Regions from separate parts of the Herbaspirillum sp. GCM10030257 genome, predicted to be linked through region 3. Evidence: predicted binding sites of a transcription regulator. Region 3 holds the regulator's gene; each other region holds the start of a gene.

Evidence for each region. Region 3 encodes sigma-54, which starts transcription at its own class of promoters, with help from an activator protein. Its sites were predicted from a motif close to TGGCANGNAANCTGCTTT; they were not measured.
Region 1: glnA (type I glutamate--ammonia ligase) is a predicted target of sigma-54. The motif match lies at 2,282-2,299, and genes of this name have one in related genera.
Region 2: ACFQUU_RS26025 (TorF family putative porin) is a predicted target of sigma-54. The motif match lies at 1,909-1,926, and genes of this name have one in related genera.

The regions. Positions count from the first base shown of each region.
Region 1 is NZ_JBHTDH010000003.1:252,053-259,454, forward strand. It holds gene ACFQUU_RS05835 (DUF4124 domain-containing protein) at 29-523, opposite strand; gene glnA (type I glutamate--ammonia ligase) at 747-2,162, opposite strand; gene ACFQUU_RS05845 (rhodanese-like domain-containing protein) at 2,588-3,040, shown strand; gene ACFQUU_RS05850 (TAXI family TRAP transporter solute-binding subunit) at 3,067-4,440, opposite strand; gene ACFQUU_RS05855 (hypothetical protein) at 4,605-5,186, opposite strand; gene ACFQUU_RS05860 (peptide chain release factor 3) at 5,537-7,204, opposite strand; gene orn (oligoribonuclease) at 7,333-7,402, opposite strand, start outside.
Region 2 is NZ_JBHTDH010000035.1:12,051-19,452, reverse strand. It holds gene ACFQUU_RS26035 (ammonium transporter) at 1-710, opposite strand, end outside; gene ACFQUU_RS26030 (P-II family nitrogen regulator) at 721-1,059, opposite strand; gene ACFQUU_RS26025 (TorF family putative porin) at 1,077-1,856, opposite strand; gene ACFQUU_RS26020 (accessory factor UbiK family protein) at 2,090-2,332, shown strand; partial or broken gene ACFQUU_RS26015 (magnesium chelatase domain-containing protein) at 2,512-2,706, shown strand; gene ACFQUU_RS26010 (hypothetical protein) at 3,168-4,346, shown strand; gene ACFQUU_RS26005 (hypothetical protein) at 4,346-6,607, shown strand; gene ACFQUU_RS26000 (hypothetical protein) at 6,990-7,402, opposite strand, start outside.
Region 3 is NZ_JBHTDH010000006.1:233,248-240,649, reverse strand. It holds gene ACFQUU_RS11955 (SIS domain-containing protein) at 1-118, shown strand, start outside; gene ACFQUU_RS11950 (KdsC family phosphatase) at 118-645, shown strand; gene lptC (LPS export ABC transporter periplasmic protein LptC) at 642-1,235, shown strand; gene lptA (lipopolysaccharide transport periplasmic protein LptA) at 1,273-1,821, shown strand; gene lptB (LPS export ABC transporter ATP-binding protein) at 1,823-2,563, shown strand; gene ACFQUU_RS11930 (RNA polymerase factor sigma-54) at 2,581-4,062, shown strand; gene hpf (ribosome hibernation-promoting factor, HPF/YfiA family) at 4,166-4,519, shown strand; gene ACFQUU_RS11920 (enoyl-CoA hydratase/isomerase family protein) at 4,733-5,821, shown strand; gene ACFQUU_RS11915 (deoxyguanosinetriphosphate triphosphohydrolase) at 5,882-7,021, opposite strand; partial or broken gene aroKB (bifunctional shikimate kinase/3-dehydroquinate synthase AroKB) at 7,018-7,402, opposite strand, start outside.

The DNA of each region.
Region 1 (7,402 bases), on a different contig from region 3:
GCAAGCGTCATACCTGAAGCGCGCATTGCTATTTTAGATTACCAATCTCGCGTTTTAGTGCCTCGATATTCTTTTCGCTGCGGCTGATATCGTCCTTCATGGTCGCAACGCGTTCCTGGTATTTCGCATAATTGCGCTCATCGCCACGGCGTTCCGGCTCGCCATTGTTAAATTCCTTTTTCAGGTTCGCAAGCTTCTGCTCCTCGCTCTTCATTTCATCTGCGAGGATCTGGCGGCGGTCGTTGTCACGGGTTTTCTGCGTGTCGCCATCGACTTTCGGGAAATCCGACGGCGATGCCGACGGCTTTGCCGCAGCGGTCTGGACAACGGGTTTGCGCGCTGTTGGTGGCGCGGGAATCATGGTGATGCCGGGAAGATCAATCTTTTTGCAGCCCTTGGTAGTGCCAGTATTTTTGTATTCCTTCTTGCCAGTCTCGTCGACACAAAGAAATACCTCGCTCTGTGCATGGACATGTCCGGCAGCGGCTGCAACTAAGGCCAGTCCAATCAATTGTTGTTTCATAATCTTTCTGCGTGGAAACAGTAAAGGTGCTTACAAGTTTAGGACAAGTAGCGGCCCTTTACAAACATTCGAACTCAGAACGACTTATAGCACAACAGTTCCGTACGACAAAAAAGGGGAAGCCGAAGCTTCCCCTTTCTGCAACAGTCGAACGATCGATCAGTCTACCTTGCGTACTTGTTGCCAGGCACGCAAGCTTGCAAGCTCGATCTATCTGCGCGTCTTACAGCGAGTAATACATGTCGAACTCGATCGGGTGCGTGGTCATGCGGAAGCGCTGGACTTCCGTCATCTTCAGTTCGATATACGCATCGATCATGCTGTCGCTGAACACGCCGCCACGGGTCAGGAACTCGCGGTCCTTGTCCAGGTACTCGAGCGCCTGGTCGAGCGACGAGCACACTGTCGGGATCAGCTTGTCTTCTTCCGGCGGCAGGTGGTACAGGTCTTTGGAAGCTGCTTCGCCCGGATGGATCTTGTTCTGCACGCCGTCCAGACCTGCCATCAGCAATGCAGCAAAGCCCAGATACGGGTTCATCAGAGGATCCGGGAAACGCGCTTCGACGCGGCGACCCTTAGGATTGGCAACGTGCGGAATACGGATCGAAGCCGAACGGTTACGCGCCGAGTAAGCGAGCTTGACCGGTGCTTCATAGCCAGGAACCAGACGTTTGTACGAGTTGGTGCCCGGATTGGTGATCGCGTTCAGTGCACGGGCGTGCTTGATGATGCCGCCAATGTAATACAGTGCGAAGTCGGACAGGCCTGCGTAGCCGTCGCCTGCGAACAGGTTCTGGCCATCCTTCCAGACGGACTGGTGCACGTGCATACCGGAACCGTTGTCACCAACGATCGGCTTCGGCATGAAGGTCGCTGTCTTGCCGTAGGTATGGGCAACGTTCCAGATCACATACTTCATGTTCTGCGTCCAGTCGGCACGCTCAACCAGTGTCGAGAACTTGGTACCCAATTCGTTCTGGCCAGCGCCGGCGACTTCGTGGTGGTGAACTTCAACCGGAATGCCCATCGCTTCGAGGATCAGGGACATTTCCGAACGCATGTCCTGGAAGCTGTCGACCGGCGGAACCGGGAAGTAGCCGCCCTTGACGGTCGGACGGTGGCCGGTGTTGCCGCCTTCGAGCTTGTCGCCGGTGGTCCACGACGCTTCTTCGGAATCGATCTTCACGAAGCAGCCGGACATGTCGATCTTCCAGCGAACGCTGTCGAAGATGAAAAATTCAGGTTCCGGGCCGAAGTAGGCGGTATCGCCCAGGCCGGAGGACTTGAGATAGGCTTCAGCACGCTTGGCGATGGAACGTGGATCGCGGTCGTAACCCTTGCCGTCGGACGGCTCGATAACGTCACACTGCATGAACAGCGTGGTTTCTTCCATGAACGGGTCAATGTTGGCGGTACTGGGATCCGGCATCAACAGCATGTCAGAAGCTTCAATGCCTTTCCAACCGGCGATCGAGGAACCATCGAAGGCGTGGCCCGAGTCGAATTTGTCCATGCCGAACTGCGAAATGGGAACGGTAACGTGTTGTTCCTTGCCTCGGGTGTCTGCAAAACGAAAATCAACGAATTTGACTTCGTTGTCTTTCGCCAACTTCAAGACCTCTGCGGCCGTACGTGCCATGCGAATCTCCTAAATGAGCAAAATGTGTCTTAGATATGCGGATAATTTTGAGTCGATGGTATCCGCCGTGCTGCAAGCGCAGTACACATCGAAGTGCGACCGAAACTCAGGCCGGAATGATAGCAGATTCCATGCCACCAACTTGAGAAATCACAAATGCCACGCACCGTCCTGATGCACGCAAATTAGCGGAAATAGTGCGACGTTGAAACATATTTCTTGGCATTTAGGCTAGGCAAACCCATCCCCATTTCGGTGCGTTTTTGCCTCGAATCCCCAACTTGGTGCAAAAGCATCTGACAGGCCAGAAATACGCACGGTTTTTGTGCATTGCGATGTCAGTCTAGTTCATGCGTCGCCGGGATAAAATAGCAAATTGAACATGCGGTAAATTGCTTATTCACTCCAACGAAATTCGAACCATCATGGACATACTCGACAAGGCTCGCGAACGCGGGCAGGAAAATCAACTTCCGTATGCGGGTGCTGTTACCCCCTCGGAGGCTTACGCCCTTCTCCAGACTAACCCGAATGTCAAACTCGTCGACGTCAGGACCAACGCGGAGCGCGACTGGGTTGGTCGTGTGGCCATCCCTGAGGACCAGCATGCCGCGGTGCAGTGGAGCACTTATCCCGGCGGCGTACCAAACCCGGCTTTCATGGATGAACTGGCGCAGACTGCTGACAAGAATCAGATCTTGCTGTTTTTGTGCCGCTCTGGTGTCCGTTCTCGTCACGCGGCCAAACTGGCAACCGAGAACGGCTATCCCCATTGCTTTGACATACTGGAGGGTTTTGAAGGCGACAAGGATGCCGACGGCCATCGAAAATCCGTGGGAGGCTGGTGCAAGGCCGGCCTGCCCTGGGTCGGTGCCTGAGGTTATTAAATCGCCTGCAGATCGACTCAATGCCCGGAGGTGCCTTGCCGCAGGTTTGGCGCCTCCGCCTGCATCAATGACGCTACCCGGCGACGGACGAAATTGATGTGGCTGCGAAGTCCATATAATTCATCGGCAAATGACAACGGAATGGAGATGCGATTGACGCGTTCCTCAATGTCGTTCAGTCTTTGCAACTGGGCGGGATAGACTTCAGCCTGTTTTTCGGGCGGCACTTCTTCGATCGCTTGTTCAACCGCACGTAACTGGCCGTACCAGCGATAGACGCGAGAGCGCACTTTCCATACGTAGATTGGCGGAATGATCCGCGACAGCGGCAGGATCAACGCACCAAGCGCCACGACCACCACCCACATGCGCTCAAAAAAATTGGCCAGCCAGAACGGCAGATATCGCTGCAACAACGGCGGCCCGTTCTTGTAGAACTTCTGCGCCGCCGGCGAGACAGGAATTTCGGTATAGCTTGCCGTCGGAAACTCATCCTTCCTGTTGAACCAGCCCGCATTTCCATGGATGGTTGTCGCAGCCTCAACAAACAGGTCGATGATGGCGGGATGCAGGTCCGACCGCGCCACCAGCGTCGCGGTCGGCGCGATCAAATGGTAATCCTTGGGAGGAAGATCTTTGCCAAGGTCGACGATCCCGCGTGGCAGCACTACATGCGACAGAAAAGGAAAGCGCCGCGTATAAGCTTCGGCCTGGGCGAAGTCGAAGAGCCTGATCCCGGGAGTTTGTAGCAACATCTGGATGAGCGGTGCGTCCGGCGCCGAGCTGAACACCAGGCCATCGATACGGCCTGCGAGCAATTCCACCGTTGCTGGTGTATTTTCCAGCGCACCCAGCTTCAGATCCCCTGCTTCCACCCCATTGACCGACAAGATTTTGCGAAACAGGTTTGGTACGCCGGTCCCCTCCGGGCCCACGTTGATTTTCAAACCTTTCAACTGGGTCAGGTGCGTCACGCTGCGTCCACCGCGGTCACCACGCAGAAACAGCCAGACCGGTTCCGTGAACAGGCTTCCCAGCGAAACCAAACCGACACGTTCGGCGTCTTCCTGCTCCGTGGAACCACTCTGCACGAAAGCGATATCGACACGTGACGCCGGATCTTTCAGTCGCTGCAGGTTTTCTTCAGATCCAAGGGAGTCCTGCTGGATTACGCGAATATCGTGTTTTGCCAGCGCACCCGCATATTTTTTGCCCAAGGCCTGGTAGGCGCTATTGTCCTGCCCGGTGGCGAGCGTCACCACGGATGGCGGCGACGGATCCACAAGCCAGTAAGCAAGCAGACATGTTGCCAGAATCGCTATGACAGCCGGCCCGGCAGCGACGAGGAAATCACGCAGGGAAAACCTGGTGAACTTGAGAATTTTTGGCATGCGCGACCGGAATGAAATCATGGGCCACACCATGCCAAGAAACATCACACTATGCAAGCATGGAAAATGCGGTGCCGATCAATTCGGGAGCGACAAAGCACTCCGAAATTGATCGAATGTTACGGGATGTTGTAAAGCGAAGGTGCTGTGACGAAGCGTGAAGCTTAATGCAGGTTAGCGGAAGTCCTGCGGTGCCTGAAACCGTTGGACGGCTGAGAACTTTCGCCGCGACGGCGCCGATCAGGCAGACCACCGGATTGCTCCGACAGGAGTTGCGCGGCAATCGAGAACCATTGCTCGACCGACAGCATTCTGCGAGCGAGCGGCATCAGTTCCCTTTCTTCCTTTTCCAGCCGCATGTCCATATGACGGCAATACAATTGCATGGAATGACAAATTTCCGTCGCCTTGCTGCTACCGAGTTCGATAGCATTGGTGAGTTGTTCACTAATCGTACGAAGGGTTGTAGCTGCCCTGGCAGAGATGCTGTCGAGTTCGGCTATAACGATCTCGGCATCCCTGCTCATGCCACGTAACGAGGGAATGAGGTAAAGCTCGATCTTTCGTGTCCGGAAAAACCGGTCGTACTGAGTAAGTTTCCCAAAGGCTGTATCAATAAAAGCGAGATCCAGGTTGTGCAGGCTCTTCCACGCGGTTTCAACGTACTGCTGCAGCCGGCAAAGCATGTTGCGCGTCTTGTCCTGTTCGGTTGCGATGGCGATCGTTGCATATGTTGCTGTTAGCATGCATACCTCTTGATTCAGAAAAGTGCAAGATGGAGACGTAGGAGCGAGAAGTGTGCCGGGCTTTCCCCGCACCAAAAAGCCGCAAAAAGCGGGTTCTGAAAAACGTTGGGTGAGTATAGGCGGGAGACCTCGGATTTGTTTGATCTTGCGCAAACACGACAAACCCCTGCACCGATTCCCCCATCAATTGCAGGGTAATTGCGTGTAACTGCACGCAACACGCGAATTTTTCGATATCGAGCTGACGTCACTGATCATTCGCATTCCTATCGGCGGGAAAATAAAAAAAGCCCTTCAAACCGGCGGTTTGAAGGGCTTCTCGTGCTGGCCCTGTTGGGCGTGTCAGGATATCAGCCGACCTTTACCGCATGCTCACGCGTAGCGTGGAAAGTAAGTTGCGGCCAGCGCTCCTGGGTTAATTTCAGGTTGACGCCCGATGTGGCGAGGTAGGCCATGTTGTTTGCCGCATCGAAAGCGATGTTCGCGCCGGCAGCCGATTTTTCGAAATCGGCCAGCGCTTTCTTGTCATCGCTTGAAATCCAGCGGGCACTACTGATGCTAGTGCTTTCAAATACCGCATCGACGCCGTATTCATTGAGCAAACGGCTGGCGACTACTTCAAACTGCAGCACACCGACCGCTCCCAATATGAGGTCGCCGCCATGCACCGGTTTGAACACCTGCACCGCGCCCTCTTCACCCAATTGCTGCAAACCTTTATGCAGTTGCTTGATCTTTAGCGGGTTGCGAATCCGCACCGAACGGAAAAAGTCCGGCGCAAAATACGGAATACCGGTGAACTGCAACAATTCTCCTTCCGAGAAGCTATCGCCGATCTGCATGTTGCCATGGTTGGGCAAGCCGATAATGTCGCCAGCGTAAGCCTCTTCCACCTGCTCGCGGCTGGACGCCATGAAAGTCACCACGCTCGACACCTTGATTTCGCGATTCAGGCGCAGATGCTTGATTTTCATGCCGCGCTCAAAGCGACCGGAGCATACGCGCAGGAAGGCAATGCGGTCACGATGCGCCGGATCCATATTGGCCTGGATCTTGAACACAAAACCGGAAAACGGCGCTTCGACCGGCTCCACGGCACGCACGGTCGCATCGCGCGAACGCGGTGCCGGCGCCCATTCCAGTAGCGCATTGAGGATTTCGCGCACACCGAAGTTGTTGATTGCCGATCCGAAAAACACGGGAGTCTGCGTGCCGGCAAGGAAAGCGTCAAGATCAAAAGGGTGCGAGGCGCCATGCACCAGTTCCACTTCCATCTTGAGTTGCTCGATTTCCTGCGGGAACATTTCAGTCAATCGAGGGTTGTCGATACCCTTGATGACCTCAAACTCCTGGTCCGCCCTTTCCGAGCCGGCCTTGAACAGCAAAATCTCGTCACGCAGCAGGTGATAAACGCCGCGGAAGTTCTTGCCCATGCCGATGGGCCATGTCACCGGCGCGCACTGGATCTTGAGGACGGACTCGACTTCATCGAGCAGTTCCAGCGGATCACGCGTTTCGCGGTCCATCTTGTTCATGAACGTCAGGATCGGCGTCGCACGCATGCGGCAGACGTTGAGCAACTTGATCGTCTGTTCTTCCACGCCCTTGGCAGCATCAATCACCATGAGCGCCGAGTCGACGGCCGTCAGCACGCGATAGGTATCTTCGGAAAAGTCCTGGTGGCCGGGAGTGTCGAGCAGGTTGACGACGTGATCACGGTATTCAAACTGCATGACCGAACTAGCCACCGAAATGCCGCGTTGCTTTTCAATTTCCATCCAGTCGGAGGTGGCGTGACGGCCGCTCTTGCGGGCCTTGACCGTGCCGGCGAGCTGGATCGCGCCTGAAAACAGCAGCAGTTTTTCAGTCAGCGTGGTTTTACCGGCGTCCGGGTGGGAAATGATGCCGAAGGTGCGGCGGCGTGCAACCTCCTTCGCAATCAGTTCGGTCGGAACCTTGCGGTTATCGGGTGCGGTGTCGAGCGCGTCGGTCGACGGAATATCTGTAGCGGAGGCCATGTTTCGGCTTTTGAAAAAAGGGACTGAAGTTTACCGGCTCCCGACCCTGAAGTCGAATCCTGCTTGCCTGTCCGGCAAACCGGTAAACATGAAATGGATCTATACGAACTTATTGAAGGCCTTTAGCGCTATGCCTTGATGAAATGCTCGCGGTAATAGCGTAATTCCTCAATCGACTCAATGATATCGGCGAGCGCC
Region 2 (7,402 bases), on a different contig from region 3:
TCGGTGTAGGCATCCGGACCAGGCCAGAACCAGACCATGTGCGCCACTGGCAGGTACGAGAAAGTGAACCACAGCACGACGAACAGCAGTACAGCGGAAAACTTGATGCGCTCGGCGAAGGCGCCGACGATCAGGCCGCAAGTAATGGCTGCGAAGGTTGCCTGGAACGCCACGAACACGAACTCTGGAATCACCACACCCTTGCTGAAGGTGGCGGCCACCGATTCAGGTGTAATGCCCTTCAGGAACAAGCGGTCGAAAGAGCCGATGAAGCTTCCGCCTTCCGTGAACGCGAGCGAGTAGCCGTAGATGCACCACAACACCACGACCAGCGAGAAGATCACAAAGACCTGCATCAGGATCGACAGCATGTTCTTGGTGCGAACCAGTCCGCCATAGAACAGTGCCAGGCCGGGAATGGTCATCAGGATCACGAGGACCGTGGCGATCATCATCCAGGCAGTGTCGCCTTTGTTGGGAACCGGTGCCGGCGCAGCTGCGTCGGCCGCTGCCGCGGGTGCGGCAGGAGTGGCTGCAGCAGCTGGTGCGGCTGCGGGCGCTGCGGGTTCAGCAGCGGGAGCAGCGGCTTGCGCTACCACGATGGCTTCGGATTTGGCCGCAGGTTCATCTGCGGCCATCGCCGGCTGCGCAAAGCCGACTGCGAACAGCAGCGTGCTGGTCGCGAGGAAGCTTGCCAATAATTTTTTCATCTGGGTCTCCTTAGAGGGCTTCTTGGCCGGTCTCACCGGTACGGATACGGACGACTTGCTGCAGGTCGTAAACGAAAATCTTGCCGTCGCCAATTTTGCCGGTGCGTGCCGCGCCTTCGATGGCTTCGATGGCGCGCTCAACGATGGCGTCGTCGACTGCGGCTTCAATTTTGGTCTTGGGCAGGAAATCGACGACATATTCGGCGCCTCGGTAGAGCTCGGTGTGGCCCTTCTGGCGACCGAAACCCTTGACCTCGGTGACGGTGATGCCCTGCACACCGATTGCCGACAGGGACTCGCGTACTTCGTCCAGTTTGAACGGTTTGATGATCGCAGTGATGAGTTTCATGGAAACCTCCTGGGGGATTAGAACGTTTTGGAAAGCGACAATACAGCCGTTGTCTTGCCCAGGTCGCGTGACTTGGTACCGTTGGTCGCGGTGTAAAAGGCTTCATCCGCATTGGTGCCGACCACTGCCAGGCCCAATGTCGCAAAGCCGAAATCGCGTGCGACGCCGACCTTGTAATCGGTGTAATCGAACTCACCATAGCGACGAACCTTCTGGTGACCGACGTGGAAGGTCAAAGTAGTCTTTTCAGCGATCTCGAAGTTGGCTGCCAGGTCGAGGTAACCAGATCCCTTGGAGCCGCCGCGCGGTGCGAACGCCGTCGTGCTGTTGAGGCCGAAGAAGTCGCTCACGCCATGGCTGTACTTGGCGGAGAACCACTTGTAAGTCGCGCCGATATAGATCTCCGTGTTGTCGAATTTTTCGCCGGTGGTGCCGATGGTCGCACCTGGGTAGTAGTAGTACAGAAGGCCGACGTCGGCAGTAAGGTCTTCCACCGGCGTAAACTTGTAACCGGCGTAAAAGTCCATTTCGAGGCTGGCGCCGCCGGGGTACTGAACGCCGCTGACGTTCGAGTTCCAGTTACCGACGTAAAAGCCGCTGCTGTGCGCATAATCAAAACCGCCCTGGATTGTCGGCTTTCCGAAGGTCTGGGAGATGCCACGGAAACGATAGTCGCTGGCCAGGGTCAAGTTACCTGTAAAGCTATGTTCCGGTGTTTCAGTGACCGCAGCCTGCTGTGCCGAAGCGGAACCAGAAAAAGTGGCGCAGATGGCGGCAGCAAGAATTATTTTTTTCATGTCATTCCCTTTTTGTCGGTGAAAATACGTGGCATTGCATTTATCCAACTACTTAGCAGGACTCATGCCACCGTTTTCGTGCCACAATTGCGTTATCAGAATTTCTATTTTTTGGACTGTCGGCAACTAAACGCACTGCGGTTGGAAGCCCGCGCCACCAAGGCGCACCACGTTGAAGCAGCAGTCGCCATATCGCACCAATGAGGTGCGCCTTTCTTAAGCAAGGATTGATGATGAACAAGAATGATTTTTTTAATGACCTGCAAAACAAGATCAATCAGGCGATCGAAAACTCACCGATGAAGGATGTCGAGAAAAACGTGAAGGCGATGATGAGCCAGGGCTTTTCCAAGCTGGACCTGGTGACGCGCGAGGAATTCGATATCCAGGCGCAGGTACTGGCCAAGACCCGTGCCAAACTCGAAGCGCTGGAAGCCCGCGTGACCGAACTCGAAGCACAGCTGAAAAAGCCTTGACCCTGCGCTTGCCACTCCGGCAAGCCATAAGCGAAAACTGCAAGCCCCAATCGCCTCACGTGTAGTGGCATGCATTGCCCATGCATTGCGCACGTCGCAGGCATGCCAATACCTGTGCCTATGCCATTGGCCGCTCACGCCTATCGCGCGGCATGCAAACAACAACAACATGAGGTTCAATGAGCTTAGCTGTATTGAAGAGCCGCGCCCTGTCGGGCATGCAGGCTCCCGAAGTGACCGTCGAAGTCCATCTGGCCAATGGCCTGCCCTCTTTCACCATTGTCGGTTTGCCCGACACCGAAGTGAAGGAATCCAAGGACAGGGTTCGCGCCGCGCTGCAAAACGCCCGTTTTGAATTCCCCGCCCGACGCATCAAATGTTGTCAACCGCATTTCCCACAAAATGAACTAGGTAGCGCACACCACGCCGGAAGTTTTACAACTTTCGGTTTGGCCTCGAGCCGGCCCGGAGGGCAGAATCTGCCGCCTAAAAAGACTAAAAATGTTCTATGTAATTCTTTTACCTAACTTGAGGTGGCCGCTTCAAGCGTCAGCTCGGCAGTTCTAGGCGGTTTCACGCAGTTGCGCTGGCCAAGAGATCTGGCTGTCGTCCAGGCGCTCTTTTCCTGTAAGCTTTTGGCACGTGTGAGTGAACTGGCATGGCTATGATGAATGCTAGCTGCTCGCAGTCTTGAGATTTCGACATTGGATGAAGGTAAACTTTTGTACGGTGTTCCCTCTGAGGGAAGTCCTTCTCCGATTAGGATTGAGCTTTTGCTGTCCGGGTCCAACGCATGTAATGGGTCGTCGCTTGTACTACATATTTGGTGAAAAAGATGATTAAAATTCCATCCACTGTTGGTGCTGCCGATGCGATGATGGCTCAATTGCCAGATGAAGCAACAGATTTCAGTTTAGATGCAACATCAATGTTGTCGTTACCCAGGTTTCCAATTGAGGAAATCGCACGTGCGCAGTGTTTAAATTCATGGATCAGTAAGGTACCTATTTCGCTTGGTACCGTAAGCTATGACGGGCCGGGCGAAGCTCGTGATGTGCTGAGAATGTTAGGGACAAGCCCTCTTGGGCTAATGTTGGTGGCGCGGCGCCGTGAATGGTTTCCTCCTGAGGATTTCAAGCGGTTAAAAACGATACGGGCTGATTATTTCGAGCAGCTGCATAGCTGGCCAGATCTGGCCCGTCGGGACTCCACTTTCATCCTTTGTGATGACGCATACAGCAAGGGTTTGCCATCACCGCTCTACGATTCTGCTGGCAGTCTGAGAAGCGATACTTATTTTGAAAAGTTCGTACCGACACTGGTAGAAAGTGTGATGCAGGCGGAGAGCTTGCGCGGAGAAATTAACACGCAATCGTCCTTGCTAACAACGCTACTTTATGAACTGGTAAAAAACACGCACGACCACGCTCTTTACACGGCAGAAGGTGAAGGTATAGAGGATTCGGTGCGGCTTGTATTGTCTAGGTATTACAAACTGGATGATCTGGATATCCCTGTGCCAGCGAAGAATGCAAAGGAACCTCTCGAGCCTCACATTGCTTTCGTAAAAGCGCTTAAGCAAAAAAGCAACGACAGTATGAGGGATAAAAATAAGAAGACCTTTCGAGGAATTTTGGAGTTTTCTGTTTTGGATAGCGGCCCTGGATTTGTGGGTAGCTGGCTTAAACGCAAGATAGCTAGCGATGAAGACATTTCTGTCGAATACAAAGCGGTACTTGACTGTCTTCGAGCCGGGCACAGCACGGCGCGGAATCCAAATCGGGGGCTTGGGCTAAGTGACGTACTTCGTGCACTTCGCGCTTTGGATGGATTTATCAGAATTAGGACAAATCGCATCTCGGTCTACCGAGACTTTATGCTGCTGCGTGACGATAAGAGGGAACCGGTCGAGGAACATCTCCATGATTGGAAGCGAGGCGTTTCTTCGAAAGCAAGTATCTTCGGCAATATGACTGGAGCAGCAGTTTCAGTCCTGGTTCCTGTGGAGGCGTGATGTCAAATTTCGCCCTATATGATCATTACTGTTCGGGACAAAGTGCGTCGAGCTTCACGAGGCAGATATCTATTGTCTTGCATGCCAATGCACAGGACGTCGAAGACATTTCCCGTGGTATCGCTAAGCATCTGCGCCAAAACGCTGCGCCTGCCAAAGTGGTAGTTTTCGGTTTCTTACACCATGTCGGTGTTATTGAGGCGCTATTGACAGCGGGCTCACCATTTCAGGAGAGGCTTAGGTTTTCTTGGGGGCAGGCAGCACCGGATGGAGCCTGTTTTGGCATCGTGCGAACAGGGGCTCCTAGCGCCTATCAAGCCGTAGGCAACGCCAAGGCAAGCCCAGAAGAGCTTGAGCTAGAGGTCAGCCATGCGGCGACAATGACTGCTCAGTGCATCTTCAAAATGTCTGGTTGCTTACAAGAAGCGCCGAGGGGCAGTCATTACAGCAAAACGTCTAAGTCACATAGCCTCGCTTTTATCCGTGCTTCGAATGCCCTGATCCGCTCTCAACACACGTTGACGATTGCATATTGGTTGCAGTCGTTCGTATCGCAGCCAGCGCGACGAATACTGATTGACACCTCGGCTATTGCATCAGCAGTCTATGCAGCGTGCCATCTTGCGATTAATGCTGGCTACATATCAGAAATGCCCGTAATTGACTCGTTCCGGTCTTACGAGGGTCTGTCGGACGAAGATCTCGAAGATGTTAAAAATACTCTGTTCGTGATTTCGGCAAGCACTTCTGGAAACCTTGCGTGTGAAGCTTTCAGCCGAGGTGTTAAGCCAGATCGCCTCATTACGCTTTACCTGCTTGCCAATCACCTACCTGAGCAGCAAGCTCTTTGTTTGCTTCGAAAAGATGAGGAGAAAAATCCCGAAGGCCTTCCGTTGATTCCAGGTTGGAAGGAGGGAGCCTGCGCGCTATGTGACCAAGGGCTAGCCAAAATCCAAATTGGAGGCGACCTTTTCCTTACCTCTCTCCCAAAGACCGAAGAGGTTTCTATCCTTAAAAAGCATCTTCCTTCGTCGCAGCGAGACATCATCTCTCGCTTCGCTGGATTAGGGGTTTTTAAGGTTCATCGCAGGATTGGAGATCGCACCTGCGAGATGGTCATAGACTTAGGTCCTCTACTTGATCCAGACGTTCCTGGAGTACCTGCAGTCACAGAATTCCAAAAAGATTGGGATCGTCTGATGCGATCCAACGTAGCGGCAAATGCTTCCCACTTGGTTTTCCCTGCATACCCTGAAAGTGATACGTTAGCCAACAGTCTATACTCGTATGCTTCCGAGCTTCTGAGAAATGAATCATTTACGCCAACGCAGGGAAACCAACTCGTAGGCGCCGTAAAAGTGCCGAACGGATCTGCTGTTGTTGTTGCAGCGTGCGTCGATGATCCAGTAGAAATGATGGGGATTAACAGGGATTTACGTAATGTAATTCCTGGGGGGACAGCAGCATATTTTGTACCGTTTTTGCGAGCGCGGACAGAAGCTGAGGCGAAGAACGTCACTACAAATCTCACCTACGGTGATCGTGGTGCTGGTACCTACTCGTTATACAAAATGTACGATGTGTTCTTACCTGAGGAACGTCTTGAAGATCCTTGGGATATTGAACTCAAATATCTGTTGAAGCTTTCCGAATGGCTTGACGATGAAAATGAATCTATTCCATTACAGATTCTAGAAAGAAGATCCAGCTTACGGGCTACGACGGCTACAGGGATGAGTGACGCGTTGTTTTGGCCGGATAAAAACGGGCGAGCGTTACAGATTCGAACGAACTTTGTTCTGCTACCAACGGACGATGGAAGGCGAACGCTTACCCAAGCCGATATATTTTTCGTGATATCAGCCTTGCTGAATAACCTGCGCAATTTGGAAGGTAGTGAAAGTCTGCGAGTCAGTCAATACGAGAAGCATGTTCTCTCACCAGCCAACTTTATCAAATTTAACGACGGCGTCATTCAAGCTGCAATCCTCCGGGCTGCCCGTGACGGCGAGCTAAATTTTGTGGCCGCGGACAGCGAACAGTATAGCGCTCAGATGCGCGACATCCTTCTCAAACTCATCGTAAGCGAGGTTGAGGACGCCAGGGAAGCACTTACTGAGTTTGTGTTGGCAATAGCTGTTGGCCGTCTGCGTCTAGAGAAAGCGCACCGAGATGAGGTAATGGGGCTAGTTATTGCCTCACAACATTCAGTGCCCGAAATTGCCTTCCATATGGCTCGAGCTGTTTTAGCTGGGATATAGGGCTTGGAGGTACTCTTATTAAGAAAGACAACGTCGAGAAGGACTTTTCAAAGATAAGAATAGGTAGAGAATTTTGACATGTGATGCACGCTGCTGCCATACGCCACATATCAAAACAATAGATGCGCCGACACTTGCTATGAAACTACTGCAGCTTTTGCAGTGGTTTCGCTGGAAAAGGCATCTATTTTAGTACGGAGTAAAAGAAATAAAGACGGTAAAAACTTAGCCGTCGTTGTTTGGCCACGCTTTCATAATTTTCTCCACTTGAAAATATAGTTCGATGTTGGACCGGTAAAATGTTTATGTCAAGGAATCCTCATTGAATGTTGCGCTATGTCGAAATTGTTACATCCAGTAAAGGCAACATCCTGATAGCCGTCTACTTACTCATCGCATCTAATGCCCGGTTCTGAATTGTGACTGCCACCTTGGGATCAAGTTCGGCCAAACGGGTCCTTTGTGAGGCAATTTTCTTCGCTACGCGCTTCGCATTTGAATCGTGGCCAAGTGCTTCGTAGCAACGCAAGAGGGTATCTAAAAGGAAAAGGTCGGGGTTTTCCCTAATTACTTCGTTACTCTTTTCGAGCTCAACCGCTGTTGCCTCAATAGTTTTGAGCATATCCCCAACAAGTGCATTTTCTTGTCCATTGGCAAGGGAAATATAAGCGCACGCGTAATAGGCCATGTTATTGCTTATGTAAATATCGTCAGGCCGCAAGGCTTTTCCACTGACCGTTTCCTCGTAAGCCCTTTGGAAACAAAGCGCTTTCTCTTCGATAGCTGCTGAAGGAT
Region 3 (7,402 bases):
CGAGGCGGTCGAGGTGATGGAAAGCTTCCGCATCAACCAGCTGCTGGTCGCCGATGACGCGGGCAAATTGGTCGGCGCATTGCATATTCACGATCTGACCCGTGCCAAGGTGATCTGATGCAGGACGATACGGTGACTCGCGCGGCGCGCGTACGGCTGATGATTTTCGATGTCGACGGCATCCTGACCGACGGCAGCCTGCACTATGGTGCCGACGGCGAACTGATCAAGACCTTTAACGTGCTCGACGGCCATGGCATCAAGCTGCTGCAGCAATCGGGGGTCGCTACGGCGATTATCAGCGCGCGCAAGTCGGCACTGGTAGCGAGGCGCGCGGCAGACCTTGGCATCCAGCACCTGTTTCAAGGCGTGCATGATAAGCGAACCGCCTTCGAGCAACTGCTGGTGCAAACCGGCCATGCCGCCGAGGTGTGCGGTTTCATTGGCGACGATGTGATCGACCTGCCCATCCTGTTGCGGGTTGGTTTCGCCGCCAGCGTGCCGAACGGACATCCGGAAGTGCAATCGCGCGTACATTATGTGACCCGAGCACATGGTGGCCGTGGCGCTGCGCGCGAACTATGCGATTTCATCCTGCGTGCGCAGGGTAACTATGAGGCGGCGCTGGCGCCGTATCTTGCATGAATGGCCGACGCTTTCGGCTGGTTGCCATCCTGGCACCCTTGGTGGCGCTGGCGCTGGGCAGCTTCTGGCTGTTTGAAGTGATGCGGCGAGCCACCAATGAAGTGATTCCGACCGCAAAACGTACCGAACCTGATTTTTACGTGGAAAAATTCAATTACGTCAAGCTGACCAAGACCGGCAAGGCGCAATACCACTTTTCGGGTGCAAAGATGACCCATAACCCGCTCGACGACTCGTATGATATCGAACTGCCTGTCGTCAACAACGTTGGCACCGGAGACCGTAGCAACAGCCCGCCGACGACCATCCGCGCCGAGAGGGCAACAGTTAACAGTGACAACAGCAAAATCCATATGTACGACAACGTCCGGGTGGACCGGCCGGCTAGCGGGAACTCGGAAGCGATGAAGGTCCGCTCGCAATATCTGCTGGTGCTGCCTGACGACGATATCGTCAAGACGGACAAGCCGGTGGAAATCCATCTTGGCCAGTCAGTGCTCACAGGCACTGGCATGGTTGCAAACAACGCGACACGCGAACTGCACCTGGCGAACAATGTTCATGGCACTTATCAAGCTCCGCAGCGCTAATTCGATATAACGTGATGCTTCTCTCTCGGGATTTTTGATGAAACGGTTTTTTTGGTTGTTTTTGTTACTGGGTGCGATCGCCGCAGGCGGTGTGCACGCGGAAAAAGCGGATTCCGAGAAGCCGACAAACGTTGAAGCCGATCAGATGGCCTATGACGACGTCAAACAGATCAACACTTTTACCGGCAATGTAGTCCTGACACGTGGCACGCTAATCATGAAGGCGTACAAGCTGACCGTGACGCAGGATCCGGCAGGGTATCAGTACGCAACCCTGCTGGCGCCGCCGGGCGGCCTGGCGACGTTTCGTCAGAAGCGGGATGGCGGCTCGGACCAGTGGGTGGAAGGACAGGCGGAACGTATCGAGTACAACGGCAAGACGGAAATCGTCAAACTGTTCTCGAAAGCGAAAATGCGCCGGCTGGAGGGAAAGAAGGCGACCGATGAAGTGGAAGGCGAGTTTATTTCCTATGACAGCCGCGCGGAATTCTTTACGGTCAACAACACGCCGACCGGGGAAACCAAGCCCGGTGGCGGACGGATCAAAGCGGTGATACAGCCGCGCACGGAATCGAAGGATAAGTAGCATGGCAAGCACATTGGTCGTCCGCGGCTTGCAAAAGAGTTATGGCACCCGTCAGGTGGTGCATGATGTATCGCTGCAGGTGGAAAGCGGCGAAGTGGTCGGCCTGCTGGGGCCGAACGGTGCCGGCAAGACCACTTCGTTTTACATGATCGTGGGACTGGTGCCGTCGGATGCAGGCGAGATCGACCTGGACGGCGTCGCCATCTCGCGCATGCCGATTCACCGGCGCGCGACGCTGGGCTTGTCCTACCTGCCGCAGGAGGCATCGGTATTTCGCAAGCTGACGGTAGAAGACAATATCCGCGCCGTGCTGGAATTGCAGCGGGTCGACGACAAACCCTTGCCGAAGGCCGAGATCGACAAGCGCCTCGGCAGACTGTTGTCGGACCTGCAGATCGAACGACTGCGCGAAAACCAGGCTTTGTCGCTGTCGGGTGGCGAGCGGCGACGCGTCGAGATTGCACGGGCGCTGGCAACCAATCCGCGCTTCGTGCTGCTGGATGAACCGTTCGCCGGCGTCGATCCGATCGCGGTGATTGAAATTCAGCGCATTGTGCGCTTTTTGAAGGAACGTGGCATCGGTGTGCTGATCACCGACCACAACGTACGGGAAACGCTGGGCATTTGCGATCGGGCTTATATTATTAATCAAGGCTCGGTCCTCGCAAGCGGACGTCCAGACGACATTATTGCCAACGAATCCGTGCGCCGCGTGTATCTCGGCGAACACTTCCGGATGTAGGGAAGAAACAGACAGGCATGAAACAGACTCTCCAACTTCGCGTATCGCAACATCTCGCGCTGACACCGCAGCTGCAACAATCGATCCGCTTGTTGCAGCTGTCGACGCTCGAGCTGCATCAGGAGCTGGAACAAATCCTTTCCGACAATCCGATGCTGGAGCGTGTTGACGATCCGCTCGACCATTCGGTACGGCTGCTGGCCGATGGCGCCATCAGTGCGCCGCCATCGGCCAGCAGTTCCGAAGCGCCCGCGGCTGATGCTTCGACGCCCAGTCGTGATGAACCAGAAGGCAGCTTTGAAGGCGGGGAATCAGGCGAAAATTCCAATGCGTCGGACAACGACTGGAGCTTCGACGACGTTGCACGCACTTCCAAGGCTCCGGAAGATGACGACGCCCGACCGCAGCTGGAAGCCCACGAGACCACCCTGCGCGAACACCTGCTGGAGCAGATGCGCCTGACCGTGCGCGAACCGCGTGATCGTGCCCTGGTCGAGCTGATCATCGATGCCCTCAACGACAATGGCTATCTCGACGAGTCACTGGAAGAAATCCATGCTCGGCTGCCGGCGGAACTCGAGATCGATCTCGATGACCTCAATGTGGCGCTCAAGATGCTGCAGAGTTTCGAGCCGGCCGGCGTCGGTGCGCGCAATGCATCGGAATGCCTGTCGATCCAGATCCGCCGTTTTCCCAAGGTACCGATGGTGACACGTCGCCGCGCACTGGAAATCGTCGAAAACTACCTGCCCTTGTTTGCTCAGCGAGACTTCAACAAACTGAAGAAGGCGCTCGATTGCGACGACGAAGACTTGCGCGAAGCGCAGTACGTGATCAAGCAATGCAATCCGCATCCCGGTGCACTGTACGCGTCGGATGCCTCCGATTATGTCGTCCCCGACGTGATCGTGAAAAAAACAAAAAACGGCTGGCAAGTCATGCTCAACCACGATGTGATGCCCCGGCTGCGCGTCAACGCCTTGTATGCCAACATCCTCAAGCAGAACAAGGGTGAGGGATCACTTTCGTCACAACTGCAGGAAGCCAAGTGGCTGATCAAGAATATGCGGCAGCGCTTCGATACCATCCTGCGTGTTGCACAGGCAATTGTTGACCGCCAGCGGAACTTTTTCTCGCATGGTGCGGTCGCCATGCGCCCCCTTGTCTTGCGTGAAATAGCTGATACACTAGGTTTACACGAGAGCACTATCTCTCGGGTAACAACTCAAAAGTACATGCTGACCCCCCACGGCATGTTTGAGTTGAAGTACTTCTTCGGTAGCCATGTCGCGACAGAAGCAGGGGGAGAAGCTTCTTCGACCGCGATCCGCGCCCTCATCAAACAATTGATAGGAGCAGAAGACCCCAAGAATCCATTTTCTGACAGCAAAATTGCAGATATGTTGGGGGAACAGGGCATGGTTGTAGCACGACGTACGGTCGCAAAATATCGCGAAGCCCTGAAAATCCCTCCAGTCAATCTGCGCAAATCCCTGTAGTTTTTGTTGTAGTGATGTTGCTGTGTTCCAGCGTAGCCCACCCACCTACGCTTTTCGGGGCACGTTTGCGAACCTCCAGCGACGCCAGCCATAGGAGCGCTGTATGAACCTCATAATCAGTGGACATCATCTGGAATTGACACCTGCCATTCGCGAATACGTCCAAAACAAACTGGACAGGATTATTCGACATTTCGATCATGTCATTGATATTGCAGTCATCCTCGGGGTTGAAAAGCCCTCTGAAAAAGATAAGCGGCAACGTGCCGAAGTCAATCTGCGCTTGAGAGGTAACGTCATACATGTGGAAAGTTTTGCCCACGACCTGTACGCGGCAATTGATACGCTGATCGACAAGCTCGACCGCCAGGTACTCAAATACAAGGCAAAAATACAGGATCATCAGTGTGAAGCGATAAAACGCATGCCGGAAACATCAACCACTGAAGAGAGTTGATCCACGCCGGATAATCCGGAAACGCAATGAAGGGCGCCAGAGGCGCCCTTTTTGGTTTCTGCAGCTTTATACCAATCCCAACCCGCCGGGCAACATGAAGTCGCGTCTTTTTCCGCATGCTGCTGAATCGACTGTCGGCGCAGCGACTGACGGCCTCCCCGCATAGTCGATAAAATAAAACGTTTCCATTCACGGCTCTCCGCTTTCATTCCCATGACTGAATTTGTCCGCACCACCATTACCAACCATATCGGCATCATCACATTGGACCGCCCCAAGGCGCTGAACTCCCTTTCTCTCGACATGGTGCGCGCCATCACGACGGCGTTGCTCGCCTGGCGCAATGACGCCAATGTGCGCGCCGTGCTGATTCACAGCAGCAGCGACAGGGCGTTTTGTGCCGGTGGCGATATCCGTTTTTTCCATGAAGCGGGCAGCACGACACCGCTGCGCGGAAGCGCATTGCTGGAAGACTTTTTTACCGAGGAATACGCGCTTAACCACCTCATCCACTTTTACCCCAAGCCGTATATTGCACTGATGGATGGCATCGTCATGGGTGGTGGCATGGGTGTCGCGCAAGGCGGTGAATCGAACCGGATACGTATTGTCACCGAACGCACGAAGATGGCGATGCCGGAAGTGAATATCGGCTTGTTTCCGGATGTCGGCGGCGGTTATTTCCTGTCACGCGTACCGGGGCAGCTGGGAACCTATCTCGGCGTAACCGGCGAAATCATCGGCGCTGCGGATGCCTTGTATGCGGAACTGGCCGATGTGTTTGTACCATCCACCGAGTTGCCTGCGCTGCTCGCCATGCTGGCGTCGACCTCGTCGGATGTGCGCGACGCTGTCGCGGAATTCGCGGCGCCATTCAAGGCGCAGGCCGCATCTTCGTCGAGCCGACTCGCGGCACAACGGGCGGCGATTGACCGGCATTTTGCTCATGATCGTGTAAGCGCAATTGCCGCATCGCTTGCAGGTGATAACAACGAGTTTGCGCAGAAGACGCTGGCCGTCGTGCAGAAACGTTCGCCGTTGATGATGTGCGTGACGCTGTCGCAGTTGCGGCGTGGTGTTAACATGAGCGTCGCCGATTGCCTGCGCATGGAACGCACGATGGTGCGGCGCAGTTTTGAAAATGGCGAAGTCCTCGAAGGAATCCGATCGGTCGTGATCGATAAGGACAACGCGCCAAAGTGGCATCCCGCTTCGATCGAGGAAGTGTCAGACAGCATGGTGGAACGCTTCTTCGAACCGGCATGGCCCGCACATGCGCACCCTTTACGGGATTTGTCCTGAACTGACCTACGTCTTTTCACGGCGATCCGACCGGGACTGCAGTGGTAACACCTCAATGGCTCAGATTTCACCAACCGTAAACAGTCGCCGGTGCTCCCGCATCGCATAGCGATCGGTCATGCCGGCAATATAGTCCGCCACCTTGCGCGCCTGCGCCTGTTCCCTGCCCGGTTCCATCACCTGATAGTCCGGCGGCAGCAGGCGCGGCTCTTCCATGAAGGCATTGAATAATTCGCGCACGATGCGTCGCGCCTTGCTGGTCATCCGATTGACCTGGTAATGGTGATACAGGTTGGACCGCAGGAAGCGCTTGAGGTCCACAGCTTCCTGGTTCATCGTGTCCGAAAAGGTAATCATTGCTGACGCACTGCGCACATCCTCGACCGTCCGCACGCCAGTTTGATCGATACGTGCCTGCGATGCCACGGTCAGATCCACGATAAGCGCATTGATCATCCGCCGTATCGTTTCATGAATCGCGCGGCGACCGGTAATTCCCGGATAAGCGGACTCGACCTCGCGCCGATGCCGCGCATAAAAATCCACGTCATCCAATTGCGCGGTAGTCAGCAGGCCTGATCGCAAGCCATCGTCAATGTCATGATTGTTATACGCGATCTCATCCGCGAGATTGGCCAGTTGCGCTTCCAGTGTCGGTTGCTTCTTGTCGATGAAACGCTGGCCGATTTCGCCCAGCTTGCGGGCATTGGACAATGAACAATGCTTGAGCACGCCCTCCCGGGTTTCAAACATCAGATTCAGGCCGTTGAAGGCGCCGTAATGCTCTTCCAGCTCATCCACCACCCGCAGGCTTTGCAAGTTATGTTCGAACCCGCCAAAGGCTTGCATGCACTCGTTGAGCGCGTCCTGTCCGGCATGGCCGAACGGCGTATGCCCGAGATCATGTGCCAATGAGATCGCTTCGACCAGATCCTCGTTCAGGCGCAGATTGCGTGCGATGGAGCGCCCAATCTGCGCGACTTCAATACTGTGCGTAAGACGGGTGCGGAACAGGTCGCCTTCATGATTGACGAAAACCTGGGTCTTGTATTCCAGTCGCCGGAATGCGGTGGAATGAATGATGCGGTCGCGATCGCGCTGGAATTCGGTGCGCGACGCAGGGGCTGGCTCACTGAAGCGCCGCCCTCGCGATGCCTCAGATCGTGCGGCATAAGGCGCGAGGTGGGCTTCGTAGTTCATTGCTGGGTACAGGCCTGCAACGTGGCTAGCAGGGCATCTTGCGGCACCGGCATGATGACCGACGTGCCCATCGGCTTAAGTAGAATGAACTTGATCTGGCCGCCTTCGTTTTTCTTGTCGACTTCCATCAGATCGAGCCAGCGCTCCTTGCCGAGGTCAGGTGCCGTCACTGGCAACCCGGCTGCCTTCACCAGCGCGGCAATCCGATCCCTGGTGGCGCCATCGATGAAACCGAGGCGCTGCGACAAATCGGCAGCCATCACCATCCCGCAGCCAACCGCCTCGCCATGCAACCACTGGCCGTAGCCGAGGCCGGATTCGATCGCATGGCCAAAGGTATGGCCGAAATTGAGGATCGCGCGCAAGCCACCTTCGCGCTCA